DNA from 4 places in the Echinicola rosea genome. Region 2 is predicted to be linked to each of the others. Evidence: riboswitches for the same ligand, from Rfam matches in the RefSeq annotation. Region 2 holds a riboswitch; each other region holds the start of a gene.
The links. Region 2 has a riboswitch for S-adenosylmethionine ahead of FDP09_RS11305 (hypothetical protein). Riboswitches for the same ligand answer to the same signal wherever they lie in the genome.

Region 1 (8,008 bases), 1.7 Mb from region 2:
TGATGGCCAATACCGTGGTGGTCCCGCATATTATATTGAAAAAGGACTGGGCGTGAGGTGGTATGCGATGCTTTTTGCATTTGCGACCATCATCAGTATGACCTTGCTTATGCCGGGTGTGCAGAGCAATAGTATCGCCCTAAGTGTACAGAATGCCTTTGGCGTACCGGTGGAATATACTGGAATGGGCATTACATTCTTTCTGGGATTGATCATTATCGGTGGGGTAAAGCGGATTTCAAAAGTGGCTGAGGTAGTCGTGCCTTTTATGGCTGCCGCCTATATCCTCATGGCCATTGTGATCATTGGCACCAATATCACCGAGGTGCCAGCAGTGTTGACCTTGATCGTTAAGTCGGCATTTAACCTTGAGGCGGCTTTCAGTGGGGTTTTTGGAATGGCCATCGCTTGGGGAGTGAAGCGGGGCATTTATTCCAATGAAGCCGGGCAAGGTACCGCTCCCCATGCCGCTGCGGCTGCAGAGGTAAGCCATCCCGCCAAGCAAGGCTTAGTGCAGGCATTTTCGGTTTATGTGGATACCTTGTTCGTCTGTACGGCCACAGCGCTCATGATCCTTTTTACAGGCCAATACAATGTCATCAATCCAGACGGTGGATTCATCAAGGAAAACTTACCGGGCGTGGAAGTAGGTCCTGAATTTACCCAATATGCGGTGGCCACACATTTCCCGGATTTGGGCAGCGGCTTTGTAGCCATTTCACTCTTGTTTTTTGCTTTTACGACCATTATGGCCTATTACTATATCGCTGAAACCAACTTAAGTTACCTTAACCGCTTTAAGGACCGGACGTGGAGCCTTTGGGCTTTGAGGTTGATGATATTGGGAGCGACTTTTTATGGTACGATCAAGACGGCAAAGGTGGCCTGGATGCTTGGTGACATAGGTGTTGGGTTGATGGCTTGGCTAAACGTGATCGCCATTTTATTGCTTAGAAAACCGGCCATGAAAACTTTTGACGATTATAGAAATCAGCTTAAAGCTGGCAAAGACCCGATTTTCAAAGCGAAGGAAGCAGGAGTGGAAAACGCTGATTTTTGGAAGTAATGGTCCCTTAAGACGCGCTGAGTTAGCATCGATATGATCCAGCCATTTGCGAAAAAGGTTCCCCGCTTTCATTCAGGTCTCGATTGGTGTTTAATGAGGTGGGTGAAGCGGTCATCGCTAACGAAATGGTAATAAAGTGAAGCGATCTGTTCATTTAAAGAATAGATCACTTCGTCAACTTTGGGTCAAGCAATATTTCTAGGGGGACGAATGTTGACATGGTCTTAAGAAAGAAAATTTCATATCATTAAAGCGACGGGATTCCTCCACAGGGAAATCGCTTTTGCCCCATGAAGTTATTTAATTCTGGCAAAAAGCGTCAGACCGAGCGGAGTCGAGGTCCAACGTCTAGCCCTCGACTCCGCTCAGGCTGACATCTCTTTACTAATAACCTGAGCTCGACTTAATTTTAGTATAAAAAGCGTCATAGCGAACCCTTTTAAGGAGGATGTGGGTCGGAAAAGGGTGTGGCAACTCGCCGCGGCGAGCTGCCACGGCTTCCACCCCTCAAATCTCCCTCTAAGCCTCGCAGTGACGATTTTATAATCGAACTGAGATTAATAGTTTAAAAGCGATTTCCCTAGCCTCCTCCATCCGCTTGATTGGGTTTTAGCGGGAATTCATGGGGAATAGGGAGGGAAATGCAGTTAAAACCGAAAACGTTGGATGGGCAATTTACCACGGGCTTCACCAATGGCTATGAACGTGTCGATCCTCTGGGGCTAGCTTTCGAGTGCCATCTTTCAATGCTGGCCCAATATGCACTTGGTGCTTTTGGGACCTTTGTGGCATTTTTTAACGGTGGTTTTGCCATTAAGAAAACTGGCAGCCACCAACTTTTCCGCTTGGTCCTCAATTTTCTAAGTACTTATGGCCTTAAGGAAACTATTCCCACTTGGACATTAAAAAACCAGCTACTCCCAAATTCCCTTTGGCACGATTTCCAGCACATGGCCAAAGGGGTCTTCGAAGTAAGCGCTCTCAAGGCCCTCTTTCCATTCTTGCTCGTGTGTGATGACAATGCCCTTTTTGATCAGTTCAGCTTTATGCTTCGGGTAGGCACTGGCTGCTACCTCAAAGGCAATGTGCTGTTTGCCACTGGCAAAATGGGGAGGAAGTACCTTCTCGTTTTTGGTGGCCGTTGGAATAAAGCAAAGCAGTACGGAAGTGCCACACCTAAAAAAAATATGCCGGCCTTCCTCCTTGGAAATTACCGGCATACCGAGTTTGTCATGATAGAATTCCTGCGCCTGATCCAAGTCAGGGATATAGAGACAAGTTTCTTTGATCTGCGTATAATCCATGTCTTCAAGTTAGTGAAAACAATTAAAAATACACGTATCGCGATCTATTAAGCGATCCGGAATTTATGTTGGGACTACTTTAGGCTTACGGTTTCCTGTCTTTGGATCTGGGCAAGTGCATCTTCTTTGCTGAGGACATTGTTGAGTGCTATGACGGAGACCTTATTGGCTTCTATGGCCGGGATCTGATTGATCAGCTCAGCCGTAGAAATAGCACTGACGGCCCAATATTTACCGTTGGCTTGATGGATTGGGGCGCTGGCGACAAGCGGTTTCAGGGCTTCTAGGCTGTCTGCACTGATCATTGCGTCCAAGGAGGTGGGGTGTGGACTTTGGGGATTGATTTTCTGGCCATTAAGCTTATCATAGCTGTAGGCATAGCCCTTTTCCACCTTGGTCAAATCCGCATAAACGGAAGCACCAGTCGGTAAGCTCCCAGCACCTTTTCCTTGGAAGAATTGTTCACCTAGGTTTTGGGAAGTTATTTTTGCCGCATTGTATTCGTTTTCTACCAGGAAAAGCGGATCACTTTCGCCTACCAAAGCGGGGAGAATATACATGTTTAGGCCTTGCGGGGTTTGTTTTGCGGTGGCGATCAGCTTGATCTTTAACCCTAGGGATTTGGCCAGTGCCACATCTGCTGCATGGACATGTTGCACGCCAAGGGTCAGGATTTCTCCCTCGGGGATGTACTTTCCAAAGGCATGAAGGCTAAGAATGGTAAGTTTACTGCTGACATCGCTGCCATTGATGTCCAAAGTGGGATCCGCTTCCGCAAATCCATTTTCTTGGGCCAGTTTTACGGCTTCCTGTAAGCTAAGGTCATCTTGAAATAAACGGGAAAGAATGTAATTGGAAGAACCATTGAGGATGCCTTGAAGCTGGCTGATGTGATCGCCCCTAAAATGACAGTCCAAGCAGGTAATGATCGGGATACCTGCTGCAGCGGAGGCTTCATAAAGTAGGCTTCCACCATAAATTTTTTCCAGTTCCAGTAGCTCAGGCAAGTGGGCTGAAAGCATTTTTTTGTTTGCGGAAATGATTTTTTTTCCTGATTTTAAAAGGCTGCTGACATAATCATAGGCCTGCACAGGATCTGAGATCAGCTCTATTCCAATGTCACAAGGGGCATCCAAAATGTCTTTTGGGTCAAAAGAAAACTGCAGTGAATGATCTCGTTCTTTATTTTTATTTTGTACGACAATTGTTTTAGGTAAAAGCGCGAGGCGGTCGTTTTTAGCGATTTCATAATATCCTTGGCCGACCACTCCAAAGCCAAACAAACCAATGTGGTTAGTCATTGTTTTCCAAGTAAAAAGAAGTTAGAATATAATTTAATTGTTCGTTTTCTACCAAAAACGCATCATGTCCATAGATGGAAGAAATCTCACGATACGTGCCATTGGGGACATTTTTGCTGATAAACTGCGACTCTTCTTTGGTGAAGAGCAAGTCTGTGTTGATCCCGATGGAGAGGACTTTTGCCTTGATCTGTGACAGGGCCTTTGCGGTACCTCCTCTGCCTCTGCCCAGGTCATGGCTATCCATGGCTTTGGTAAGCACCCAGTAGGAGAGGGCATTAAAGCGGTTGGAGAGTTTTTGGCCTTGGTAGCGCAGGTAGGAGCTTACGCGGAAATGGTCCGTTTTTTCTTCCGTTTCGGCTTGGCTGGCATGGAAAATATCTTGGTGCCGGTAGCTGAGCATGCCTATGGCACGGGCTGCTTCGAGGCCTTTTTTGCCTGCATCTGGAGAGTTTTGTCCCCAAGTGCTGTCGGATTCGATGGCCATCCTTTGGGCTTCATTGAAGCCGATCGTCCAAGGGGAGGTCTTTGAGTTGGAGGCTACTATTACGGTCTTCTTTACCTGTTCTTGCAAGTTGTATGACCATTCCAACGCTACCTGGCCTCCGAGTGATCCACCGATGATGGTGTCGATCTGCTGAATTCCCAAATGCTGACGAAGACGGTCAAAAGCCTTGGCCATGTCGCGTGTGGACAGGTTTGGGAAGTCATAATAGTATGGTTTTCCTGTTTTGGGGTTTTCGCTAAGGGGCTGTGTGGATCCATAACATGATCCAAGCAGGTTGGCACAGACGATGAAGTACTTGGTAGGATCAAAAAACTTGTCTTCACCCACCAGACCACTCCACCATTCGTGGACATTGGCATCCCCGGTCAGTGCATGCAATACCCAGATGACATTGTCTTTTTTTGGTGTCAAATGCCCTTGAGTAGTATAGCTGATCTCAAATCCTGGTAGTGATTCACCTGATTCGAGATTTAATTCCTCTTCACAGTGGAATGTTTCCTGTGTCATATCGGTAATCAGATACGGTGATGTTAGATTCATTTTCTTACTCTTAATTTAGCGTTGACTTCAGTCAACTGGGATCATCAAATAATGGATATAAAAGAATCGGGTTGTCCGGTATGGACCAAAGTAGGGGGCTTAGTTGCACATGCACATTCGACGATGCATGAAACTGTCCCTTTCGGTAAAAAGAAATGCTATGATGATTTGTGTGTGAAGTTGTATTGCTGTGTGTATCCTTTTTATAAAATTCATTGTTTAAGAATTTATATTTCCAAATGCGGATATTCACATTCGGCAGGAATTGGCACCTTGGATTTTCCAGGTTGCCAGAGGGTCTGCGAGCCTGTCTCTTACCTCTTCTGTATAAATCCTTGTACTTTTAAAAAGTAAAGGATAGCACAAAGTAACAATCCAATTTTTAAACTTGCAAGTATTCGAAAAAGAGTTTTTTAAAAATAATTCCCTTTTAAAAACCCTATAAAATCGATAGAGAATTAGGGTTTTGATGCGTTTGAGTGAAGCGACGTCCTCAAAAGCGTTATGGAATTGGTTTACTGTTCGAAAGGTATCGAAAGCAGAAGGGATAAAAGGGAAAAGGTGCCTGAATAAATCAGCGCACCTTTGGGAGTAGAAGAGTGTGTAGCTCCCTTTATAATCATGGATGGAGTAGGTTTGACTAAACCGAGATCAATGCTTGCCTAGTCCTCATAGTAATAGACGGCAGAAGCACCTGCAACGTCCCAGTTATAAGCCGGAGAAGGATTGCCATTTGAGGAGAAGTAGTCGTAAACCAGTACTTTTCCGCCTCCATTGGCCCTTTCAGCCACGAAAATCATTTTACTATCTTCACTGTAGGCGACATCCACGGGATTGCCCAGCATGGTGTTGCTGCCTTCGATCCTGGCTTGGTCATTCATAGAAATGGTGCCACCGTCAGAGGTGCTGCTAAGTGTGCTGGTAAAATCTGTGATGATGACCAAACCGCCATCACTGTCTGAAGATGCTTCACCTATGTCAGTAAGGACCATCAGGTCATCTTCCATCGAATAGGTCAGTCCATGGGTCCTCCCGAGCCCTTCGATGGTGACACGTTTATCCGGCGTGATCATGCCGTCAGTATTGGCCATGAAGTTGTTGAAGACGGCGAGGTCAGCCGTTTTGTCCACGATAGCATAGAGGGTATTGCCTTCTATGTGGATACCCCACAAGGCAAAATCTACCTGGTAGGTGTTTTGAAGAGAAAATCCATTGGCATTTTTTTGGTAAACATAAAGGCTGCTCTGATTGCCGTTGGCCTCTACAGGTGATTCCGCCACGATGACCATATCATTCATGACAGCAATTTCACGCCCACTCACAAAGCCGCCTGTCCCGCTTAGTTCCAGTGAGGCGGACAGTCCATCGTCCATCTTAGCGGCCATGATATCAGAATAGACGTTTAGCGAATTGTCGCTACGCACCAATTGGATGATTTGATCTTCTTCCTCATCATAATAAATCCCATCGGCATCTGCACCGGCAGAAGCGACAGTGCTGCTGCCTATGCCATCCATTGAGGCGAAATCTAAAATGGTGATCATTCCACTGGTATTGCTGGATACGAATAGGGATGCCACTTCATTTTCCGGCATGTCCATTTCCTCATCGTTGTCACAGGAATAGAAGCCTAATGTAGGTAGGGCGATGAGTGTTGTTCTTAAAATTGTTTTTGCTATTGTTTTCATAAGATAGTGAGTTGTGATTTATACAAACTATCTACGATGCTTCTGGATGGATTGGATCGTTTGAATATTACGAATGGTATATTAAATAGTGTAATATGTGTATAATACGGGGAAATATATAAACGAAAAATAAAGAGAAAGCCCAAAAAAGAGAAAAGGCCCGAGTATTTCTCGAGCCTTGGTTTTGAAGTGCTTGTGTCTTATACCGATCCTTTAGGCTTGTGATTGCTCTTTTTTGGTCGCTATATTTTGGTTTTTGCGCGGTCTGCTTTTACCAAACGTCCCTTGGTGGATTTTACCTCTTTTGGATTTCATATCTCCTTTGCCCATAGTTTTTATGATTTTACGGTTAAGAATTTATTTCATCTATACATGCGAAGGTAATGGCCATAAAAGAGAACAACAAATGCTCTAAGGGTAGATGTAAAAGAAGTCCGCTTAAGGTTTGTTTTTTGTGGTAATGACAACAATATCATTTTTAGCAGCTGAGCCATAAATACCGGCTTCTTCACTTTTGATCACTTCAATGGATTTGATGTCTTTTGGGGACAGCTCAAGCTTAACCTTGGAAGCTTTGTAAACAACACCATCCACTTGATAGATCGGTTCTTCGCCTTTGGCAAAGGTTGGGAGATCTTTATTGGGGGCTTGCAGAAGGTTGTTGTTGGATTTATCGGATTTTTTTGGAGGTTGGACACCCTCCTTTAAAGTGATTTCAATAGCACCATTTTCACCTTTCTTTTCATATTTTTCAATGGCTGATTCTCCTTTCAGGACATTGATGGATTTAATGTCCTCAGGGGAAACTTTACTGATATCTGCCTTTTGATATTCTTCACCGTTAATTATATAAAGCGGGTCTTCTCCGTTGTCTTCGGTCTTATCTGAAGAATTTATGGAAGGTTTTGATGGACGGCTTTTTCTGTCTTTCTCTATGCTCACAGCACTGTAGCCAACGACCACTATGTCATCGAGTTGGTTTGGTTTGGGAGCACCAATAGCCTGAATATCCAGTTGAAACTTAATGGGTACTTTCATCTCTACAGGAACGGTTTTGCCTTGTTGCTGACCTGGAGTCCATTTGGGGGCGTTTGCCACTAGCCTCATGGCTTCTTCATCCGCTCCGCTGCCGATACCCCTAAGGATTTTAGGATTTTGAGGTGTGCCGTCTTCATCTACGATAAAGCTGACATAGACTGTCCCTTCTACACCTTTTTCCTGAGCGGCTTGCGGGTAAGTTAAATTGTTAGAAACATATTCTTTCCAGCCATCCATACCTCCTTTAGGAACAGGCATTTTTTCGACCACATCAAAAACCTCCTTTTTGGGGGTGTAAGAAGGAGTGTCAAAAAACGATGAGGACTTGGCCACTTCTCCCTTAAGTTTAAACCTGATAGGAAGGACCATGAGCGTATTGACGGCGTTTCCATCGATGATGCCTGGATTCCATTCAGGCATACTTTCCAAAGAGAAAATTCTCAAAATCTCATCATCCAAGCCCATGCCCAAAGATCGTTTAAGAGTGGGTTGTAGGACTTTGCCTTCTTTGCTCACCACAAACTCGATGTAAATATTACCGGTCATTCCCAGCCTTCTTGCCT
Region 2 (8,008 bases):
GGTACTTTCTTCTTCCTCAATATGATTGGAGCAACGATGAATGTACTCAGCATGTTTTCCATTGTACTGGCGATTGGAATTGTAGTAGATGATGCCATTGTGGTCATCGAGGCGATCTATGAGAAAATGGAAGATGAAGGCCTAAAAGTCAAAGACGCAGTGGTGGCGGCGATGTCAGAAATCACCGGTGCCATCATTTCCATTACCATTGTAATCGCCGCAGTGTTTTTGCCGGTAGGTTTTTTGGAAGGGCCAGTAGGTGTATTCTACCAGGAATTTGCTTACACCATTATCTTTGCCGTATTGATATCTGCAGTGAATGCCCTTACATTGGTACCCGTACTCAGTGCTCTTATCCTGAAGGAGAAAGATCCCAACAAAAGACGTAAACGTATCCCACTCATTGACCGGATTCGTGAAAGCCGAGCGGCCAATACCGCCAAAATGCTTCGTGATAAGGGGTTGAGGAAATTTGACAGTGCCTTTGACAAGTTTACTGAGAAGTACCTCGCGGTAGTAAAATGGTCCATTCGCCATAAATGGTGGACCATGGGAGGTTTGGTGTTGGTCTCCGGATTGACTTTTCTAATGGCCACGACTACGCCCAAGGGTTTCATCCCCACAGAGGATGACAATTTCCTTATCTTTTCACTTACCATGCCGGAAGGTTCTTCCCTGCACCGTACCAACCAAGTGCTGAAGCAAGCAGATTCTCTCCTTCATGAAGAGGCCGCTGTAGCAAGTGTCAACACGGTGTCAGGTTACAATATTGTAGATGACTCCGAAAGCTCTTCCACAGGACTTGGGTACATTAAATTAAAGGAAATCGCAAAACGTGGCGATGTAAGGGAAATCGGTGAGGTCGTGAAGCACCTTACCAATAAGCTCAGTGTCCTCAGTGAGGCCAGCATCAACATTTATCCTCGTCCCACTGTACAGGGTTTTGGTAACTTTGACGGGGTACAGATCGTCCTCCAAGACTATTCGGACGGTGACTATGGTGAGTTTGGCCAGCTAATCAACGGCTTTATAAATGAGCTTACCAAACAGGAGTCCATAGAAAAAGCCTTTACCTCCTACAATCCCAATTTCCCGCAATATAGAATCAAGATCGACTACGAAAAGGCCAAAGCCATGGGAATAAGCGTAAAGGACATGATGTTCACGATCCAATCCAACTTTGGCCGGACAAGGGTAGGTGATTTCAACCGGTTTACCCGCCAGTACATGGTCTATATGCAATCCGACACCCAGTATAGGGAAACACCGGATGCGATCAATTCGATCATGGTCAAAAACGACCAAGGAGAAATGGTGCCGATCAATACTTTCGTAAAACTGGAAGAAACCTATGGTCCCGAGACAGTTTTCCGGTACAATCTATACAGTGCTGCCAGAATCAATATTACGCCTGCAAAGGGCTACAGTACTGGGGATGTGATGGCAGTCATTGAAGAATTAAGTGAGAGTAAACTTCCCGCCAACCTGGGATTTGAATGGACAGGGATGAGCTTGGAAGAGAAAAAGTCAGGCTCTAATACCACCATCATTTTCGTAATCAGTATCATCTTGATCTATTTCATCCTGGCTGCACAGTACGAAAGTTTCTGGCTGCCCATGGCCGTGATACTCTCCCTTCCGGCGGGTATCCTTGGGGTATTTGTCTTTATCAATCTTGCCGGCATCGAAAACAACATTTATGTGCAAGTAGGACTGGTGATGTTGGTAGGATTACTGGCCAAAAACGCCATCCTGATCGTAGAGTTTGTGTCCCAAAAGAGAAAAGAAGGGCTGAACGTGGCAGATGCCGTCATAGAGGCCTGTGCACTTCGGATCAGGCCAATTTTAATGACTTCTTTTGCCTTCACGGCAGGCTTGGTGCCGTTGATGTTTTCGGTAGGATCTTCTGCTCAAGGTACAAAATCAGTAAGTATCGGTACAGCTGGTGGAATGATTTTCGGCATTTCATTAGGGGTGATCTTTATCCCTGTATTGGCCTATATTTTCCAGCAAATCCAAGACAGGTACTTTATAGAAACGATAGAAAAAGACTAGCTATGAATTCTCTAAAAAACATATTGCCTTTTGCACTGGCCGTAATGGCGCTGGCCAGTTGTAAGGTAGGGCAAAATTATAAAAGACCGGAAATGGATTTCCCGGATCAATATTACGGAGCGGACAGCCTTAGGGATAGCCTGATGACAGGCAAAAAAAACATGGCATCCGTTAACTGGAAGGCTTATTTCAAGGATTCCACTTTGGTCAGTCTGATCGATTCAGCATTGGACAATAATTTCGACATGCAGAAAATGACTAAGGAAATAGACATTGGGTATCAAAACCTACAGCAGTCAAAAGCCAATTTCTTGCCTTCCCTAGGGGCTTCTCCTTTTAAATATAACCGGGAATATTATTCGGAATACTATAACAACTATGGCTCCAATAGGGCCAGAAGAAACCATGGAGATGACATTCCCACCACCCTATACACCGAGCGTTTGGAGTATGTCTCCTCCTTGCAGGCCAGCTGGGAAATAGACATATGGGGAAAACTCCGGTGGCAAAAAGAAGCCGCAAGGGCTTCCTTTATGAAAACCCAGGAATTCAAAAAAGCCTTGCAGACCGCATTGGTTTCTGAAGTCGCCACCACCTACCTGAACATGCTCATGCTCAAATCCCAACTGACCGTCTCCAAACGGAATTATGAATTGAGCAAAAATACGCTACGAATCGTAAAGCTCCAGTATGACGCTGGAGAAGCCACCTCCCTTGCGGTGCAACAAACCGAATCGCAAATGCTACGGGCAAAGGCATTGATCCCAGATTTAGAGCGGGATTATGCCATCCAGGAAACGCGCCTCAATGAGCTGTTGGGACGATCACCTCAAGAGTTGGAGCTTGTCCATCACTTGGAGGACATTACCTTTGACAGTACTTACCAAACGGGTGTCCCACTGGAACTCATCCAAAACAGACCGGATATCGCGGCGTCCGAGTACAACTTGATTATCAGCAATGCCAATGTAGGGGTGACACAGGCCATGAAATATCCATCCCTGACCATTAGTGGCGGGGTTGGACTAAACTCCTTCCAGATCGAGCATTTTCTTGATCCTTTGGGAGCCGGCTTTGCCATGTTAAACGGTGCCATTTTCCAGCCAATTTTCCAAAACCGTAAGTTGAAAACCAATCACCTCATTGCGATCAACGAGAGGGAAATCGCCCAGCTGGACTTTAAGGAAACCATCATCGGTGCAGTCGGGGAAGTATCCAATGCACTGGTGACCATCGAAAAGCTACAGGAGGCTCACGACATTGTAGAGGAAAGACTTCAAGTTACCAATAAGGGGGTAAATGATGCCTTTCTCCTCTTTCAAAGTGGATTTGCCAGCTACCTGGAAATCATCAATGCTCAGGAAGACGCTCTGGAAAATCAAATGGAGCTGGTAAGGCTAAAAACCCAATTGGCCATCGCCAATATCGAGCTGTACCGCAGCCTCGGAGGCGGATGGAAATAACTCCGAAGCAGCCAAAACCTTCTTGATCTGGAACCAAACGTAAAAGTTTGGGGGGCTGGGAGTTTTCTTAATGGTAAAACCTCAGATAAGAAAAAATGCCACAAATTCACAAAGGCACCAAGTGCATGTCGTAACCTGTACCGAATGTAAGTTACATATTGCATTGTAGGACCTTGGTGGCGTATCATTGTTTCGATACATAAAGAATTTAGCTCCCCAAAAAAATGGCTTTATTCTAAATTGATGCATAAACCCTAAAAAAAGGAACCCTTGTCGATTTGGCAAGGGTTCTTTTGTATGGTTATTAGTGATGGCTTATTATTATATCATTAATTGCTCAGCTCATTAAAGAGCAACTTTTCTTCTAAGCGATGTTTCTCTTGATTGACAAGCACTTTTCTAAGTACTTGCTTAAACCTGATTTCTTCATTTACAATTCTGAAAACTTTCTCCAGGTACTGCTTGGCCACTTCTTCATTTTTTTTGTAAAATTTCAATGTAAAACTCCTGTTTTCATGAATATTCTCCAAGTAAATCTCCTTCGGCTGTCCTGCCAATACGATTCCTCTGAAGAACGCATAATGTGCCGCCAAATCTCCTTTAAGGGTAAAATAGATTGCTTGAAATTGTTTGTTGGCATCTGCATAATTCTGAAAACCAAAAGATCCTTGGCCTTCCAACTGGACAAATTCATTTTGTGCTAGCCATTCATAGGCACTCAACGACCGCAGGTCCGTCACCTTATTTCGACTTACCGATCGGAAACTAAAGATATTGTTGTGTTGAGTGGAGATGTTATAATTTGAAGCTATTGCTGTCATGGTTTCTTGATTTGGTATGGTTACTAGTTAATTTTTTCCGCGGATGTGCTGCAATCAGCAACAACACCTCTTTGGCTCTTTTAGCAGGTTCCGCATTCGCATTGTTTGTCTCATGGCTTTTACATTTATAGGTCCTCAAATGATTTCGGCAGGATTTAGCACCTTTATCTCTGTTGAGAGGGATAGGTTGCTATAGGTTCGCTGAGCCTGTTCTCTCCCCTATTCTTTATAAATCAGCTACTGAGCATACTCCGCTTTTCGCTAATAACTGCTTCAAAGGTACAACAATTTTCAACAAAAACTAATTTCCCTATAGAATTTGTAGGGAATTATTTTCCCACTCTTATTTTCACTTCGCCATTCCATCCCACATGCCATTGCAAACGTCCTCGACACTGCCATTTATGATTGTAATTTATAATATTATTTCACTGAAAACCAGCACTTAAAACTATCTTATCATTACAATATACACCTCCATTTTAACATTCAGGTATTCTTGAAAACCAAATGCACGAATGAGAAAACCAACACAACCTCCTAAACGATAAACGTAACACCCAGCTACCAGTTCATGCACAACTACTAATAAATTTTGTGGAGTTCAGCTATCATCCGTGCCGCTGGCACTTTCTCCAAGTTTGTACATTAGGATAGCAGCAGCCTGTCACGGCAAATGCTGAAAGCAAAGACACCAGTTGGTTTAGAGGATGAATAAAACATAAACAGTAGCGAATTTGATTATATGTAATGTAGTGGGTATATATGATGAATTTATGGGTGTTGTAGTCAGCAACTGAGCATCTGTCAAATCAATCTTTAGCGGAGGATCATATTAAAACCGTATGAGGTCACCGGACCCTAATTTTTAGCACATATCAAGCTATTCCTTTGGGCCGGCAGATGTATTTAAACTGTGATACTTTCTTAAATATGTTCGCCCTGATCTATCCAACTACCCATTCCCCTATAACCTGCCAACCTTTAGAACCTCCCCCTCCCATAAATGCACAATTTTGACTACTTTTGTGGCAATAAATCCATGAAAACGGATTTGCCCAATATAACAAACTAGAGATTACTAGAGATTTACCCATTATGAGAAACATTAAGCTTGTAGAAGTACGATCAGAACTCGCCGCAGGCACTAGGGGTGCCAGCTTGGGAATAGATGCGCTAAAAGTGGCCAGCTTGGGGAAAAAGTCGGATTTCTTTACCCGATTTGACCCAATCAATGTGCCGGACGCAAATAATTACCTTTGGAAAAACAACCCCTACCCTCACGCAAAATACATCGATGGCGTGCATGAAGTGCTGGGAAATGTCCATGACACGATAAAGACACTTCGGCTGGAAAAAAAATTCCCTATTGTCCTGGCCGGGGATCATTCGACAGCTGCCGGAACCATTATGGGAATCAAGGCTGCCAATCCCGAAAAGCGACTTGGCGTGATTTGGATAGACGCCCATGCAGATATCCACAGTCCATATACCAGCCCATCGGGAAACATGCACGGCATGCCGCTGGGCATGTGCCTGCAGGAAGACAATTTGGAAAACAAGCAACATGATCCCTCTGCGGAGGAAATCGAGTACTGGGAAAAGATCAAGAAGATCGGAGGGGATTTTCCGAAGATCAAGGCGGAAGATATTGTGTACATTGCGGTCAGGGATACTGAAGAACCTGAAAATAAGCTCATCAGCAAGCATGGCATTCGAAATTTCACCACCAAAGAAGTGCGTGAAAAAGGTATCACGAAAATTTCGGAAGAGGCCTTATCCATTTTGGAAGATTGTGAACAGGTATATATATCCTTCGACGTGGACAGCATGGACAGCTCCATTTCTGCAGGCACAGGAACTCCCGTTCCGGATGGCCTTACCGTAGAGGAAGCTTTGAAATTGAATATGGAATTGATAAAAGACAAAAGAGTTTGCTGTTGGGAGATCGTAGAGGTAAATCCCACTTTGGATTCCGAGAACCTCATGGCACAAAATGCCTTTGAAGTATTGGAATCCACGACCAAATCCTTGGTCAGCAACTTTTAAGTCGCCGAAAACGATATGCAATTGGTCCGAAGAGGATCCGATGAAGTTATATAATATTATAAAAAGAATGACGATTCAAGAACAGATACTGGAAACCATCAGTAAAGCATTTGCACAAGCTTTTGACCATCAGGTAGCCCCTGACACCCTTGCCTTGCAGCCCACACGTAAGGAATTTGAAGGCAATTACACCTTTGTGCTCTTTCCATTCCTGAAGTTCACCAAAATGAAACCGGAAGATAGCGGCGAAAAAATCGGCCAGTATCTGGTCGAAAACTGTGATGCCGTAAGTGCTTACAACGTGGTAAAAGGCTTCTTGAATATTTCGGTCAACGAACAGTCCTGGATGGCTGTTTTCCAAGCACTCTACCAAAACGAACAACTTGGCCAGCTGCCACCCAAAAACCAAAAGGTCATGGTAGAGTTTAGCTCTCCCAATACCAACAAGCCCCTTCATTTGGGCCACCTAAGAAATAATTTCCTTGGATTCTCCGTTTCGGAAATCCTTGCAGCCAATGGATACGAAGTCATCAAAGCCAACCTGGTCAATGACCGTGGCATCCACATCTGTAAGTCCATGGTGGCCTATCTCCATTTTGGCAATGGCGAAACGCCTGAATCTGGCGGACTGAAGGGGGACCACCTGGCCGGAAAATATTACGTACTCTTTGACAAGGCCTACAAAAAGGAAATCCAAGAACTTATCGCAAAAGGGCTAACCGAGGACGATGCCAAAAAACAAGCTCCCCTCATGCTGGAAGCCCAGGAAATGCTTCGCAAATGGGAAGCAGGTGATGAAGAAACGGTCTCCCTGTGGCAAACGATGAACAGCTGGGTGTATGAAGGATTTGATGCCACTTACAAGAAAATGGGAGTGAGCTTTGATAAATTTTACTATGAATCGGACACCTACCTTCTTGGAAAGAATATCGTAGAGGAAGGCCTCGAAAAAGGAGTGTTTTTCAAAAAAGACAACCAATCCGTCTGGGCAGACCTTACTGAGGAAGGGCTGGACGAGAAGCTGGTGTTGCGAGGGGATGGCACTTCTGTTTACATCACCCAGGACATGGGCACAGCTGACCTGAAATACGAAGATTTCAAGATCAATAAATCGGTTTATGTCGTAGGCAATGAGCAGGATTATCACTTTGATGTCCTTTTCAAGATCATGAGAAAACTGGGCAGGCCATACGGTGAAGGACTATTTCACCTTTCCTATGGCATGGTGGACTTGCCTACCGGCAAAATGAAATCCCGCGAGGGAACTGTCGTGGATGCCGATGACCTGATCCAGGAGATGGTGAATACTGCGGAAAGCCATACCAAAGAACTCGGAAAAATCGAAGGATTCTCCGAAGAGCAGGCAAAGGAACTATATGAAATGCTAGGGCTGGGGGCACTTAAATACTTCCTTTTAAAAGTCGATCCTAAAAAGCGAATGCTCTTTAATCCGCAGGAGTCTATCGAATTCCAAGGAAATACAGGACCATTCATACAGTATTCCCATGCCCGAATCGCCAGCATCCTTCGCAAAGCCAAACAAATTGGTTTAGATTATTCTGCGACAGGTTTTGAAGGGTTACAGCAGGTCGAAAATGCAGAAAAAGAACTGATCATACT
Region 3 (8,008 bases), 240 kb from region 2:
GCTTCTTCGAAGTTAGTGACTTTCATATTTGGTCCGTCCCATACCAGTTTGATACCTCTGCCAGGATAGTCGTAGCCGCCATTTTCGCGAGGTTTTCTGATGTCATAGCTGCGAATGGCAAGGTTGCCCATAAGGACTGACTCGGTAAGTGGTCCGGCGATAGAGAAAGGAGAACTAAGTTCTTTGAATTCCTTGCTGCCATGCCCGGCTACACAAGCTTTTACCCATTGGGCATAGTGGCCATTGTCGCCATTTTCTACCCTAGGGATGGTTTTTGGGACATTTTTTCCGTCTTCCCTGGAGGTTGGAAGGAGCATTGGGTTGATGCCGTAGGTGGAGCACATCATCTTGCCTTTGGTCCCTTCGATGATCACGCCATTGCCACCATCTCCCATTTGTTCGTTAGGGCCAAGTTCTTCTGGCCGGGTAGGCTGGATGCCGCCGTCCATCCAGTGGAATTCCAAGTCTTTGCCACTTGGCATTTTAAATTTCAGGGTAACGTGGGAGGACGGAGGGCATCCATCAGGGAAATATCCACGCTGAAACTCGCCTACATATACCGACCCTACGCTGCATTCAGCTTCCGTAGGATAGCCAAGGCCAAGGGTCCTGAATGGCGGTTCCATGATGTGGCAGGCCATGTCGCCAAGTGCTCCTGTGCCATAGTCCCACCATCCGCGCCAGTTGAAAGGGACGAGGTTGTCCACGTATTCTTTATAGGGGGCAGTGCCCAGCCAAAGGTCCCAGTCGAGCTCCTTAGGAGGTGTGGTGCCTTTTTCTGGCCATTTGATGCCTTGAGGCCAAACCGGACGGTCTGTCCAGCACCATACTTTGGTGGCTTCTCCGATCAGTCCTGCATCGTACCATTCCACCATCCGGCGAACACCGTCCCCAGAGGAGCCTTGGTTGCCCATTTGGGTAACCACTTTGTATTTTTCGGCAGCTTCGGTAAGCATCCTGGCCTCGTAGATATCGTGGGTAAGTGGCTTTTGTACATAGACGTGTTTCCCCAGCTGCATGGCGGCCATGGTCATGACAGCATGATTATGGTCAGGAGTGGAAATGGTAACCGCATCGATGTTTTTATGTTCTTTTTCTAGTAGCTCTCTATAGTCTTTATAGTACTTGGCTTTGGGGAAGCGCTCACGGGAAGTGGCAGCCCTTCTGTCGTCCACATCACAAAGATAGCCGATTTCTGCGTGGCCACTTTGGTACATGGCATTGATGTCGCTTTGGCCTTTTCCGCCAGCACCAATGCCTGCGATGACGATCTTGTCACTTGGAGCGGTAAATCCAGTGCCTCCTAGGACGTGCCGAGGTACTAAATAGAATCCTGCAGCTGCAGTGGCGGCACCTTTCAAAAACGTTCTTCTGGAATTGCCATTGCCGAGTGGCTTTTGTTTCTTCATGGGAATTATTGTCGGTTGAAAATTTTTTGATTGTTTTTTAGGTCAAACAATTTATCAAAAACTTTTTTTACTTCCATCTAAAAAATAGTTTTTCACTTTAAAAGGTCTTATTTTAGGATAAATGGTTGTGGTTTTTAACGATTTTTACCGATATAATTGAGGTTTTAGCTATTGCTAAATCGTTAAATTATCTTTAAATCTATGGTTTTTTTATGTCTAAAAGTTTATGTGATCATGAATAATGTTTTAGTAAAAAATTAATTAAGTTTAGGGATTGTTAAGCGAAATTTAAAAAAAATATAAATAAAATGACTGTACATAACATAGGTAGGATCTCGGTGGTTTTATTGGTAGTGACATTGATCTTTTCGTGTGGACAAGACCCTAAAATGTCCGGTGCTGCACTGATCCCGCTTCCCGACAGGGTGAGTGAAGCTGAGGGTGCTTTTGAAATCAACAAATCTACAAAAATCCATGTACAACAAGGTGCTGATGACATGCATGGTGTAGCTGGCTTTTTGTCGGAATTTATTCATAAAGCTACTGGTTTTAATGTACAGGTAGTAGAGGATCTTCCTGAAGCAGGTAATTATATTTCCTTGGTACAATCAGGGGATGGAGAGGCCTATACGCTTGACATAAACCGCGATCGTATTCAGGTTGAAGCGGGTTCTGCGGCGGGTGCTTTTTGGGCAGTGCAGACGCTTCGTCAATTATTGCCTGTAGCGATCGAAAAGCAAGGGACTTATGAAGGGGTGTCATGGAAGGTGCCGGCGGGAAAGATAGAAGATGATCCAGAATACGCGTATCGTGGAAGTATGCTCGATGTAGCCAGGCATTTCTTTGATGTCAATGATGTGAAGCGTTATATTGATTTGATGTCAATGTACAAGTTTAATCATTTGCACCTGCACTTGGCGGATGATCAAGGTTGGCGGATAGAGATCAAATCATGGCCAAAACTGACCGAAATTGGTGGTAGTACGGAAGTAGGCGGTGGTGCAGGTGGTTTCTATACCCAGGATGAATACAAGGAAATCGTGCAGTATGCAAGGGAGCGGTTTATTACGATCGTGCCGGAAATCGATATGCCGGGACATACTAATGCGGCCTTGGCTTCTTATCCAGAACTCAATTGTAATGATGAGGCTCCAGAGTTATATACAGGTATCGAAGTAGGGTTTAGTACGCTCTGTACGGACAAGGAAGTGACCTATCAATTTATCGATGATGTGGTACGCGAATTGGTGGAAATGACGCCTGGTCCCTACATTCATATTGGTGGCGATGAGTCACACGTGACCGCTTTGGAGGATTACATACCATTTATAGAACAGGTACAAGATATAGTCAATTCATATGACAAACAGGCCATCGGCTGGGATGAAATCGCCCATGCGGCGTTGCGGCCAAGTACGACAGCCCAATACTGGGCAAAAGCAGATAATGCAAAAATGGCCGTGGAGCAGGGATCCAAAGTGCTGATTTCTCCAGCGAGCAAGGCCTATTTGGACATGCAGTATGATTCTACTTCCAAGTTGGGATTGCATTGGGCAGCGTATATTGAATTGGACAGTGCTTATATATGGGAGCCTACCGAGTTGGTAGAGGGGATTGGCAAGGATGATATTTTGGGAGTGGAAGCACCGCTGTGGACTGAGACGATTGAGACGATGGATGATATTGAGTATATGGTATTCCCCCGATTGGTCGGAATTGCTGAGGTGGCTTGGACCTCACCCGATAATCGGGATTGGGAGAGTTATAAGGCACGATTGCGCAAGCATACCGCCAGGCTGGAGGCGCTGAATGTGGATTATTACAGATCACCGCTGTTGAAAGATAAGGAAGAAGAAAAATAAAAAGCACGTAGGCCGATTTTCCCAAATCGGCCTACGTGCTTTTTTGTGGTGGCTTTTTTAGGGTTAGAGCAATGACGGATCGCTGAGCTTTCCTATAAACAAAATGGCCCCGCTGTGTTTTTCTTGGATAAAGAACAAAAATGGCTTGTCTAGCTTGATGATAGGGGGGCCAACTGGGGCGGCAGAAGTGGCGATTGCTTCTACAATTGTAGCCGCTGCAGCTTCGGTGCCTTTTTCATCCACTTCGATCATTGCATCGTGAATGACTCGGCTGATTTTTAAATCATCCGTTGGGGTGTCAAACAGTTCGGTGAAGTTTTGCTCGTCAAATTCAAATGGGGTAACCAATCCTAGTGCTTTTAGATCTTCTTTAAGGTTACCAATTTTTTTGTGCATGTTGAACTTGGGCATATGGAGGATGATGGTCCTTTCCCTTGCTGCGTTTCGCCATTGCAGGAGATTTTCTGAATTGAGCAGTTCTTCTACCTGATCTAAGTTCGGTTCGTCTGGTAGTAGTACCCCCATGGAATATTGTCCCGTGCTATAGGGGATTTCCAAATAGGTCAGGTGCTCGGGTTTATGGTAGTTTAAATTAGCAGGTTCTTGGGTGTTCATCATGTCCACATTGACAATGGTGTGTTCATCGACATGGAACGGGGCCTTTACTGTAGCGCCTTTTTTAAACTGGTATTTCCAATCTCCCTTGAAGTATATGGCATTCACCAAATACATGACAGCATCCTTATGGATGTAGTCCAGCATATTTTGAATGAGGTTATTGGTGTGGGCTTCTATCCAACTATTGATGATGTCCACGGAATTAGGGTTTGCCATGTTTAGGCCACTCAGCGCAGCAAAATAGTGTTGCTGGACAATTTGTTGAAAGGCTTCCTTTACGGTGAGGCTTTCTTTGTACCAGATGCCGTTGGCAATCTTAAATGTCACCTTTGGATCTACTTCCTGGAGGAATTGCGTGAGCCCTTCGTTGGCTATATTGGCTTGGTCAGCGGTGAGGTTATCGTACCTGAGGGTTTGAATGTACTCTTCAATGACTGTTCCTTTATTGCCGTTCATGGTCATGGATAGTGCCTGCTGAATACTGAAAGGACTGAAAAAGAGGTTGGTGTCGTCATGGTTCTTAAGCTTCAGGTAGAGGTCGATGGCAAAATCTCCGCTGTAGGTGGCTAGAGACTGTTCCTCCGCAGTCAGTGTTCGTAGGTTGGGCTGGATATCGCGGTCTTGGGGATCCCCATCCATGCATCCAACTGTGGAAACAACCATTGATAAAAGAAGAAAATAATTGAACTTTTTCATGGCACGGTCATTTGGTTTTATTACCAATACGGTCAAAATCAAGTAAGTGCTACACCAAAAAAGTAACCAAAAAAAACCGCCGCTACGCCACGGCGCACAGGTGTGCAGCTATTGGTCTAAAATTAAAGCCTACCCCTCATGCAGGCAAACTCCTCCTGTCTAAAGCCAAGAAGGCCTATCTAAAGCCAGATAAACCTTTTCTAGCTGCCAACATTCTTTTTGGCTATTATTTCGTCAAACAAGCCTGCCTTCTTGCCTGCCCGCTTTATGCATTAGGAATCGTTATGAGAGCTGAAACTACAAGAAAATCAGTCCCGGTCAATCGGGAAGAGAAGCAACTGATTTTTAAGTGGTTTCAGGTCGAAATAGATAGGCTAGTGCATAATGCGGGTTCAAAAGTACTGTCATAAACAAAAACACCGTCATAGCGGACCTGTCTGTGATAAAAGCCAGGTCGGCTGTGACGGTGATGAATAGTCGCCATCTTTTCAGTATCTATTTTTTAGGGTAGGCTATTTGGATTTTTCCAGTGCCCGCTCAATATCGGCGATGATGTCATCATGGTGCTCCAGTCCCGCAGAGAGCCTGATCAGCCCAGGGAGAATGCCTACGCGCTGGCGTTCATCTTCAGTGAGCTTGCTGTGTGTCGTGGAAGCAGGATGGGTAATGATGCTTCTGGTGTCCCCTAGATTGGCGGTGACGGTGATCATCTGCAGCTCGTCAATGAATCGCTGAGCCCTTTCAATTCCTCCTTTCAGCGTGAGTGTGACTATGCCGCCGCCATGTTTCATTTGCTTCTTGGCAAGGTCATGCTGCGGATGGGATTTTAGGAAAGGGTATTTTACAAATTCTAGCTCTTTGTTGTCCTCGAAATAAGACGCTACTGCCAATGCATTGGCGCAGTGTCTTTCCATTCTGACCGAAAGTGTTTCCATGCTTCTGGAGAGAATCCAAGCATTGAAGGGAGAAATAGATGGCCCCGTGTGGCGTGTAAAGAACTGTACATCTTTGATAAGTTCTTGCTTTCCAAGGATTAATCCGCCCAGTACCCGTCCTTGTCCATCGATGTATTTGGTGGCGCTGTGGGCGACGATGTCCGCTCCCCATTTGGCAGGCTGCTGGAGGTAGGGAGTGGCGAAGCAATTATCGACCACTAGGATCAAGTTGTGTGCTTTGGCAAACTTGCCGATCCATTCCAGGTCGATTACCTCTAGACCAGGATTGGAAGGAGTCTCTATGAAGAGCATTTTTGTATTGGGCTTGACCAGCTTTTCCCAGTTTTCGATATCCGAAATGTCCCCGTAGGTAGAAGTGATGCCCCATTTGGGAAAGACCCTTGTGAGCAGCTGGTGGGTAGATCCAAACAATGATCTGGAAGCAAGGATATGGTCTCCTTGTTGTAGGAGAGAAGCGATGCTTCCAAACATTGCGGCCATTCCAGAGGCAGTGGCGATGCCGTCTTCGGTGCCTTCCAGGGCACAAACCTTTTCGATCAAGTCCGAGCTGTTGGGGTTTGCATACCTGGAGTAGATATTGCCCGGGATTTCCTCTGCAAACATCTGACGTGCCTCTTCGGCACTGTCAAAGGTGAAGCTGGAGGTCATGTAAATGGGGGCAGAATGCTCCCGTTGGTTGGATTTGGATGAAGCGATCCTGATGGCTTCTGTTTCAAAATGCTTATTTGACATGGTATTTAATATCTTTCAGTTTTATAGAATCGGTCATTAATCAAGAAAAGTCAATATTAGTCGAACATGGCATAGACCCACGAAATCCGATAATGGATAAGAAAAAAGCGGTGAAAAGGCAGATTGGTCATAATGTCTAATTTATAGGTCCCTAATTCGTTTTGGGCAGGTTTTGGCACCTTTTCGCAGCAGCGAATGGTTGCCAGAGGGTCAAAGAGCCTGGTCTCTCGCCTCTTCTGTATAAATCAGTCTCCTGAAGTCATGCAAAGTAACATCAGCCCGGTTGATTTTCCAAACAATTTGGCTTTTGAGTGTACAGGAGGATGGCCTATGGAATGTGTGGTTCAAGCATTTCTGCCCATCCCTCATAGCCCAGTTTGGTCATGTGGAGGCTGTCGGAGAGGAAGATTTCCGGCTTGGGTCGTCCTTCTTCATTAAGGGCAATGTCCCAAACATTAACAAATGCAACCCCGCTGGTCTTTTCGGCATATACTTTCAATAGCCGGTTTAGTGATTCATATTCTTCTCTGAGCTGCCAACGAGATGGACTGGGTTTGGGGCTTATGAGGACTATTTCAGTTTCTGGAAGTGCTGCCTGGAGTTTGCCGACCAGTTTTTGCATGGTGTTCAGGATGGTGACGGGAGTTTTACCGCTCGCCAGGTCATTGTCACCTTCGTAGATAAAAACCTTGTGTGGAGCGTAGCGAATGATCAGGTCATCAGCATAATGTAGCAATTCAAACGTCTGCGAACCCCCAAACCCGGTATTGACTACCGTCACGTCAGGGAAAAAGCGGTTGATGTCCTTCCACATTCTCACACTGGAGCTTCCTGTAAAAAGATAAATATCTCCTGATGGTACAGGGGTGTTGGAGACAATTTGATCTACTTCTTTTTGGAATTTTTCCGGTTTGTCCTGTGCTGATAGTGCATGGATAATGCATGCTTGGAGAAGTACAAGTAGTATGCCTGTGATACGGTGAAATGAAGCTGAGAGGGACATTTGTGCTAGTGGTTAGTGTTAAGGTTTTATCAGTTATTCTGTTATGTAAATAACTAAAAATATTGGAAAAGGAGAAATGTTAATACATCTGAAAAGGGAACGGAGTGTTTAAACCCGGATCCCGAATGCCCAAACTGGGTCTAGCTTATTTTTTCATTTCCGAACATATTGTCGTACATAGGCGGTACCTGTGCGATTTTGGTCAATGAGATTTAAAAGGCTTTGACGGACTGGGCAGGAGTTTTTACACCTTGAAAGTGCTGATTGGTGGCATTATAGGGTGTTTTCATCACATTGGTTATTGGATGTGTTTTCCGGTGCGTAATTTCAGAGGATTGTTGCTCGCTTTTTGAGTGGAAGAAGTGGAGTATCCCAATGAAATAGATTGTCAATGGAAAAAGTGAAAGCATTCTTTTGGTTTTGCAGTGGCGCCAATATGGCCATTCTTAAAAAATGTCCTACCGAAACGAACAAATATGTAGGAATCGGAGGTACGGTATTCTTTACAGGCGTATTGGCGGGATTGTCGGCTGGATATGCCCTGTACACGGTATTTGAAAGTTGGTATTTTGCGGTGACTTTTGGGTTGGTCTGGGGCGTGATGATTTTCAATTTAGACCGTTTTATTGTATCAAGCATGAGGAAGAAAGAAAGGTCTTGGGCTGAGTGGAAGCTGGCCTTTCCCCGGCTATTGCTCGCCGTGTTTTTGGCGATGGTGATCTCCAAGCCGCT
Region 4 (8,008 bases), 1.0 Mb from region 2:
AGCGGTGAGCTGTTTAGCCAGGTCATTGCTGTAGATGTGGTAATGGCAAACCTGTGGCTGGCATTTCTGCTATATTGGGCTGCCAACCCCGGACGCATCGACAAGTTGTTCAAAGCAGATAGTTCGGCCATTGATGCCCTTCAGAAAAAAGTGGAAGCTTATCGGGGAAGCATTATGAAAATTCCAAGTATGGCGGATACTTTAATGGTGCTGGGCGTTGGGTTTGGTATTACTGGATTGGCGCATTGGCTGGCTGATTTTATCGCACCTTGGATAGGAACTAATTACCCTCAGCTGGAAAAATATTCTTTGGATTCGCCTTTCTTTTGGATTGTGATTATCGCTACGACCGGTGGTCTGATCTTGTCTTTTACAAAAGCCAGAAACCTGGAAGGAGTCGGGGCGAGTAGATTGGGAAGTGTGCTGCTTTATGTGCTTATCACTACCGTTGGGATGCAGATGGATTTGTTTGCGATACTGGACAATCCTACGCTATTTGTAGTAGGAGGGCTGTGGATGATTTTTCATATCACGATCATGCTGGTAGTGGCCTATCTGATCAAGGCACCGTTTTTTTATGTTGCTGTTGGGTCACAAGCTAACGTTGGGGGGGCTGCTTCTGCACCGATCGTAGCCTCTGCATTTCACCCATCATTGGCTCCTGTTGGGGTTCTGTTGGCCGTTTTTGGGTACGCTGCGGGTACTTATGGAGCTTATTTGTGCGGACTGTTGTTACAAATGGTGTCTAACCTTTAATAAAACATGGGAAAGTTCAGGAAATTTATATTCGTTTGTGCTGGATCTGATTGTAAAAAAAATGGCTGTAAGGGACTATTAAAGGATATCCATGAGCTGACCAAACTGGATACTCATAAAGGAAAATATAAAATTGTCAAGACCAAATGCATGGATTTTTGCAAAACTGGTCCCATGGTCGTAATCAACAATGAAGTGATCAAAAAGGGAACCAGGGAAAAGATTCATCAAATCTTGGAAGGAAAAAATACCCTGGATTAAATCATCCGTATCCTTCACTACTGCTCAGGACACGGATGACAGTCGATGTGGAAAACCCAATGGAAATTATTTGGGTTCGACAAAGACTGCTGTGCCGCTGGCGGTCACCATGAGCATGCCATCCCGGATCGTTTCATAATCCAAATCTACACCTACCACGGCATTTCCTCCCATCGCTTTGGCCTGCATTTCCATTTCCATCAAGGAAGTAGATTTTGCTTCTTTCAGTACTTTCTCATATGTGCCGGATCGGCCACCCACAATATCGGTAATACTGGCAAAAAAATCCCTGAAAACATTTGCTCCGATAATCGTTTCTCCTGTGACAATTCCACAATATTTTTTGATATCATATCCTTCCACTGAAGGAGTAGTTGTTGTAATCATACTATAGGTTTTTTAATTATTAAAGAGTTAAAAACTTAAACAGGAAAGTCAATATACTACAAAATCAAATATAATGTATTCATTTTGGCGCAATATCTGTGGTAGGTAAGTGGCTTAAAAAAGAACGGAATAAAGGTATGTTTAAAGAAGTATTGGTGCCGAGTACACCTAACAAGGAATTAAGCAGGGGTGGTTTAATTAATAAAATACCAGTTAAATTGTAAAAATCACATATTGACACTAAAGGTTTACCAGTGACAGGTGACCTATAAACATGATGAAAAGTTATCGTCTTTTAATATTAAAATGATATTTTTGAGCTGAAAATTCACCTGATGAGGACTATTGTTTTAATTTTTATCCTGCTAAGCTTTGCTGAAGGGGCCTTGGCCCAAGTTGCCAGGGGCTATCAGCGAACCTCCTTTAACGTTTACTATGGTACCTCGGGAGCAAATCTTCAAGGATTGAATGAGCTCCTTGAGAGCCATGGACAGGCACCTATGCCCAATAATTACAGGTCCTATGGCCTGAGTTACCAAACTAGGTTTAATGATTTTATCGTAGGGGCTGAGTTGTATCAAAACAATGGTGTAGCAACACCATTTAATGATTATGAATTGGATTACCGCACGACCCGGGCATTTATTAACTTTGGCTACAGCTTTACTGAGGAAGGGAAGTTTCACCTGATCCACTATATGTCCATTGGTATGGGCTATCTAAATGTGGAAATGCTCCAAGAAAGGGAAGGGGAGACCTTGGACCAGTTTTTGGCCAATCCGGCACATGGTTTTATCCTAAGGAAAAATGACATTAATAAGGGAAGCCAGTTTATGGGAGGGTTTTTGACAGAAATTGGCTTTGAAGTGGGCTATGACCTTAACCTCCTGCCAAGTGAAGAAGTGGTCACCATGATCGCAAAAGTTGGTTATTCCTTTAACCCATTTGAGGAATCCTGGAAGATTAACGGGATAAACTTTGACAACCTGCAAAGCGGCGCTTTTGTGCGATTGGGAGCAGGGATAAGCCTTCCCGAAAAAAACTATTTTTACAGGGATGCTTCGCTCGGGCTACACTTGCTGTATGGGGCGCACTTCACCAGACCCAACAAGCTAAACAGTCATTTGAAGGAAAATGGATTTGAGCCTTTTGAAGGGATTCCGAAGAACCTTGGGCTTAAGATTTTGGGCGAAAACAGAGGATTTCTTTACGGTATTGATTTGTATAACCTGAACATGGAAGGAACTGCTGATCAGGATTACGACCAAAGCCTGAGCAGCTTACGGATTTATGGGAATTTTGGTGCTAAACTTATTGATATTTATAACTGGGAAGTGGGGGCCGTGGGAGGCCTGGGATATGGAAACGTTCGATATAGTTTGTTACATCAGCGAAAATTAGCTTTTCCTGACTTGATTGACCTGCCTGATTATGACGGGGAGTTGCGCAATGGCGGATTAATGGCCAAGCCAGAAATCTACTTAAGCCGTGTATTTCCACTTTCGAAAAAAAACAAACTGGCCCTGGTGGGGTCGGTATTTGGAGGGATGGAAATTCCTCTTGGGAGCTATAAACTCGGTACTGTAAGCATGTCCCAGTTTATGTCAAATCCCTATTTGCAATTAGGCATAGGAATCCGGCCTTAACAGCCTTGAGCATAATCCAGAAAGGGTGGCAAGTTCATCCTCCAATTGTCCCAAAAAGTAACTAGATTGAAAATCTCCCGCCCTTGTATCTTTTCCTAAAGGATTATCCACTTTCTTAACTGTTAAAAAGTTTCCCACGGATTTCTCGAATTCTTGTGGGAGTACATGTTTTCCTAAATAAAATTGTGGGTTTGCAATTTTTTTCCACCAATTCATGTTAACTTTGGAATTGCTTATCGAGAAAGACCGAGGGAAGGGCCCTATGACGTCTTAGCAACCTGATCAGACAAGGTGCTAACTCCCATCCTGAGCTTGTCAGGAAAAGATGAGCGGTAGATTATTGTTTTTCTATCGGTTCTTTGCTCGGTACAGCTTTTCTTACTATTAATGAGCGCATGAATACACGAACCGACATATTACTTCAGCAAGTTGAAAAGAGAATCCTTATTTTGGACGGTGCCATGGGCACTATGATCCAGCGGTACACCTTGGAGGAGGATGATTTCAGGACGCCTGCTCTGGCCGGTCACCCCAAAGCACTTAAAGGCAATAATGATTTATTGTCATTGAGCAGGCCCAAGATTATCCGGGATATTCACGATACGTACCTGGAAGCCGGTGCTGACATCATCGAGACCAATACATTCAGCAGTACCTCTATTGCTCAAGAAGATTATGACCTTTCGCATTTGGCATATGAACTCAATGTAGAATCGGCAAAAATTGCCAAGGAAGCAGCCTTGGTCTATAGTCAGAAGACACCAGATCAGCCTCGTTTTGTGGCTGGGGCAGTGGGGCCTACCAATAGGACAGCCTCTATCTCCCCAGATGTCAATGATCCCGGCTACAGAGCCATTAATTTTGATCAACTCGCGGAAGCATATGCAGAGCAGGTGAGGGGGCTTTTGGATGGTGGTGTCGATATCATTTTGGTGGAAACCATATTTGATACATTAAATGCAAAAGCAGCATTATTTGCCATCCAAGAGGTCTTTGAGGAAAAGGATATGCCGCTTTTGCCAGAAGAAGGAGGGATCCCTGTTATGATTTCCGGAACTATCACGGATGCTTCCGGGAGGACATTGAGTGGACAGACGACCGAAGCTTTTTTGATTTCGGTTTCGCATGTACCTTTGATGAGTATTGGGCTGAATTGTGCTTTGGGGGCAAAGGAACTAAGGCCATATTTAAAAGTATTGGCTGAAAAAGCACCGTTTTATGTTAGTGCCTATCCCAATGCCGGACTTCCCAATGAGTTTGGTCAATATGACCAAACCGCTACGGAAATGGCCGAACAAGTAGAAGAGTTTCTCAAGGATGGATTGATCAATATCTTGGGGGGCTGTTGTGGCACTACCCCAGAACACATCCGTGTGATATCGGAAGTAAGTAAAAAGTACAAACCCAGGAAACTAGCGTTTATATTAGAAGAAGAATAGTGGGAATGGATAAGAATATTAGAAATAGCCAGCTCAAATTATCAGGGTTGGAGCCATTGGTGTTTACACCTGAATTGAATTTTGTCAATATAGGTGAGCGAACCAATGTTACCGGATCAAAGAAATTCGCCCGTTTGATCCTCAATGGACAATTTGATGAGGCCTTGGAGGTAGCCCTTGACCAAGTAAGGGGTGGGGCACAGGTCCTCGACGTCTGTATGGACGAAGGAATGCTGGATGGTGAAGCAGCCATGGTGAAGTACCTTAACTTAATCGCTTCAGAACCTGAGATCAGCAGGATCCCCATTGTGGTGGACAGCTCGAAATGGAACATTATTTTGGCTGGCCTAAAATGTATCCAGGGCAAAGGCATTGTCAACTCCATCAGCTTGAAAAACGGCGAAGAGGAATTTATCCATCAAGCCAAAACCATCAAGAAGTTTGGTGCCGCTGTGGTGGTCATGGCCTTTGATGAAGATGGCCAGGCAGACACTTACCAGCGTCGTATAGATATCTGCAAGCGTAGCTATGATATATTGGTGGATGTCGTAAAATTTAATTGCCAGGACATCATTTTTGATCCTAATATTTTTCCCGTGGCCACCGGAATGGAAGAGCACCGAAGCAATGCAATCGACTTTTTCAAGGCCACAAAATGGATAAAAGAAAATCTGCCAGGTGCCAAGGTAAGTGGCGGTGTCAGCAATGTGAGTTTCTCTTTCAGGGGAAACAACCCGGTCCGTGAAGCCATGCATGCGGCGTTTTTGTACCATGCTATCCAGCATGGAATGGACATGGGAATTGTCAACCCCGCCATGCTGGAAGTTTATGATGATATTCCGAAAGACCTATTGGAGCATGTGGAAGATGTGCTTTGGGACAGAAGAGATGATGCTACAGAGCGTCTTTTGGACTTTGCTGAAACGGTAAAATCCAGTGGAAAAAAAGAAGTGGCCAGCGAAGCTTGGCGTGCTGAGCCTGTTGAAAAGAGAATTGAGCATTCCCTTGTAAAAGGAATTATAGATCATATCGAAAGTGATGCTGAAGAAGCCCGCCAAAACCTAAGGAGTCCGCTAAAAGTTATCGAAGGCCCTCTTATGGACGGGATGAACGTCGTGGGTGACCTTTTTGGATCAGGTAAGATGTTTTTGCCACAAGTGGTGAAATCTGCTCGGGTGATGAAAAAGGCAGTGGCCTATCTGGAGCCCTTTATGCCCAAGGCCGGTGATGCCGATTTCAACGAGGAGAAGAGTTCGATCAAAAAAGTCCTGCTGGCTACTGTAAAAGGTGATGTCCATGACATTGGCAAGAATATCGTAGGAGTGGTCTTGGCGTGTAACAGCTACCAGATCATCGATCTAGGGGTCATGGTAGATGCACAGACGATCATCGATGAAGCCATTAAGAATGATGTGGATATTATCGGTCTGAGTGGGCTTATAACGCCGTCATTGGATGAGATGGTGAATGTGGCATCCGAGCTGGAAAGACAGGGATTGAAGCTGCCTTTGCTGATCGGTGGTGCCACTACGAGTAGGATTCACACTGCTGTAAAAATTGACCCTGTTTATAGTGGCACGGTGGTTCACGTATTGGATGCATCCAAGTCTGTTCCAGTGGCAGGGGAAGCGATCAGTGAAGAGACCAAGGAAGCCTATCACCAAAAGATAAAGGCTACCTATGCAGAGCTTAGGGAAAGTCACCAAGCCAAGCAAGAGGCCAAAAAATTGGCCACTTATGAAGAGGCGAAGGCAAATCCGGTCGTAATTGACTGGAAGGATTATGCTCCTGCGAAGCCTGTCAAACTGGGGAAAACTATACGTGATCTGGACCTCAATGTGTTAAGAAAATACATCGACTGGACGCCGTTCTTCAGTACATGGATGCTTTCTGGAAAGTACCCCAAGATCCTTAAAGACGATGTGGTCGGCGAACAGGCCCAAAAGCTCTTTGATGAAGCCAATGCCATGTTGGATAAGGCCATCGCTGAAGATTGGCTGCAAGCCAAGGCTGTCGTAGGCCTCTATCCCGTCAGGAGAAGCGGGGATGACTTGTCGATCTTGGATGAGCAGTTGCACGAAACCGGCACCACTTTCCATTTCCTTCGTCAGCAAGGCAAAAAAGGCAAAGGAGTACCAAATCGTTCATTGGCGGATTACCTTCATCCTGAACAAGTGGATTATTTTGGTGGGTTTGCGGTTACCGCGGGATTGAATATGGACAAAAAAGTGGACGCGTTTAAAGCAGAAGGCGATGACTATAATGAAATCATGTTCAAAGCCATCGGTGACCGACTGGCCGAAGCAGCTGCAGAGTACATGCATGAAGTGGTCCGGAAAGATCTTTGGGGCTATGCCACCAACGAGGAATTTGACAATGACGCCTTGATCAAAGAAGCCTATGCCGGCATCCGGCCTGCGCCAGGCTATCCTGCCTGTCCTGAACATTCAGAAAAAGTGACCCTTTTTGAATTACTTGATGCCCAAAACAGCATTGGTGTGGAATTGACCGATAGCTTTGCTATGCTTCCGACCTCTTCTGTCAGTGGTTTTTACTTTGGTCACCCAGAAAGCAAGTATTTTGGGTTGGGCAAAATAGGAGAAGACCAAGTGGAGAGTTATGCAAAACGAAAGGGAGTATCCAAGGAACAAGCAGAAAAATGGCTCTCGCCTAATTTAGCTTACAATCCCCGTTTAAATCCTGTATTGGAATAATTACGAATTCAAATCGATTAACCATTGCAGCACTGTTTTTCTGAAAGCGGTGCTGCGTTATACGATATCAACCTTACTTAACCGATGAAAGTAACAGAACACCTCAACCAAGCAAAAAAGACACTTTTTTCTTTCGAGATCCTTCCACCACTGAAGGGGCAAAGTTTAAATGAAATGTTGGATGGGATATCTCCCTTGATGGATTTTAATCCACCATTTATAGATGTTACCTACCACCGTGAAGAGTATGTTTATAAAAAACATGCCAACGGATTGTTGGAAAAGGTAAGCACCCGCAAGCGTCCTGGTACGGTAGGAATCTGTGCAGCGCTAATGAATCGGTTTAAGGTGGATGCTGTCCCTCATATCCTGTGCGGTGGGTTTGACAAGGAGGAAACCGAGAATGTGCTGATTGACCTAAACTTCATTGGTGTGGAAAATGTGCTTGCCCTACGTGGTGATGCTCCAAAATCGGAAGGAAGGTTTATCCCAGAGGAAGGTGGTCACAGCTATTCCAATGAATTGGTGCAGCAGATTGTCGGGATGAACCATGGTAAATACTTGCATGAGGAAACAGAAACAGGATTCCAAACTGATTTCTGTGTTGGTGTTGCTGGCTATCCTGAAAAGCACTTTGAGGCTCCCAGCTTCAAGTTTGACTTAAAATACCTTAAGGCCAAGGTAGATGCAGGTGCTGAGTACATCGTGACACAAATGTTTTTTGACAATAAGAAGTATTTTGATTTTGTCAAGCAAGTAAGAGACGCAGGCATCACCATTCCGATCATCCCTGGTCTTAAGCCGA

Region 1: another riboswitch for S-adenosylmethionine. It lies ahead of metX (homoserine O-acetyltransferase MetX); the one in region 2 lies ahead of FDP09_RS11305 (hypothetical protein).
Region 3: another riboswitch for S-adenosylmethionine. It lies ahead of FDP09_RS10360 (O-succinylhomoserine sulfhydrylase); the one in region 2 lies ahead of FDP09_RS11305 (hypothetical protein).
Region 4: another riboswitch for S-adenosylmethionine. It lies ahead of FDP09_RS15175 (homocysteine S-methyltransferase family protein); the one in region 2 lies ahead of FDP09_RS11305 (hypothetical protein).

The regions. Positions count from the first base shown of each region.
Region 1 is NZ_CP040106.1:4,492,786-4,500,793, reverse strand. It holds gene FDP09_RS17625 (alanine/glycine:cation symporter family protein) at 1-1,066, shown strand, start outside; gene FDP09_RS17620 (VOC family protein) at 1,981-2,370, opposite strand; gene FDP09_RS17615 (homoserine dehydrogenase) at 2,445-3,671, opposite strand; gene metX (homoserine O-acetyltransferase MetX) at 3,664-4,719, opposite strand; SAM riboswitch class I at 4,944-5,053, opposite strand; gene FDP09_RS17605 (hypothetical protein) at 5,382-6,407, opposite strand; gene FDP09_RS17600 (30S ribosomal protein THX) at 6,621-6,737, opposite strand; gene FDP09_RS17595 (M56 family metallopeptidase) at 6,846-8,008, opposite strand, start outside.
Region 2 is NZ_CP040106.1:2,809,558-2,817,565, reverse strand. It holds gene FDP09_RS11315 (efflux RND transporter permease subunit) at 1-2,055, shown strand, start outside; gene FDP09_RS11310 (efflux transporter outer membrane subunit) at 2,058-3,518, shown strand; gene FDP09_RS11305 (hypothetical protein) at 3,848-4,339, opposite strand; SAM riboswitch class I at 4,462-4,574, opposite strand; gene FDP09_RS11300 (arginase) at 5,438-6,388, shown strand; gene argS (arginine--tRNA ligase) at 6,456-8,008, shown strand, end outside.
Region 3 is NZ_CP040106.1:2,565,850-2,573,857, forward strand. It holds gene FDP09_RS10345 (Gfo/Idh/MocA family protein) at 1-1,409, opposite strand, end outside; gene FDP09_RS10350 (beta-N-acetylhexosaminidase) at 1,718-3,271, shown strand; gene FDP09_RS10355 (serpin family protein) at 3,335-4,585, opposite strand; gene FDP09_RS10360 (O-succinylhomoserine sulfhydrylase) at 5,098-6,273, opposite strand; SAM riboswitch class I at 6,412-6,520, opposite strand; gene FDP09_RS10365 (GDSL-type esterase/lipase family protein) at 6,602-7,276, opposite strand; gene FDP09_RS10370 (DUF4407 domain-containing protein) at 7,668-8,008, shown strand, end outside.
Region 4 is NZ_CP040106.1:3,827,042-3,835,049, forward strand. It holds gene FDP09_RS15150 (DUF819 family protein) at 1-756, shown strand, start outside; gene FDP09_RS15155 ((2Fe-2S) ferredoxin domain-containing protein) at 763-1,017, shown strand; gene FDP09_RS15160 (YbjQ family protein) at 1,084-1,404, opposite strand; gene FDP09_RS15165 (hypothetical protein) at 1,740-3,050, shown strand; gene FDP09_RS15170 (hypothetical protein) at 3,027-3,266, opposite strand; SAM riboswitch class I at 3,281-3,382, shown strand; gene FDP09_RS15175 (homocysteine S-methyltransferase family protein) at 3,446-4,489, shown strand; gene metH (methionine synthase) at 4,495-7,203, shown strand; gene metF (methylenetetrahydrofolate reductase [NAD(P)H]) at 7,288-8,008, shown strand, end outside.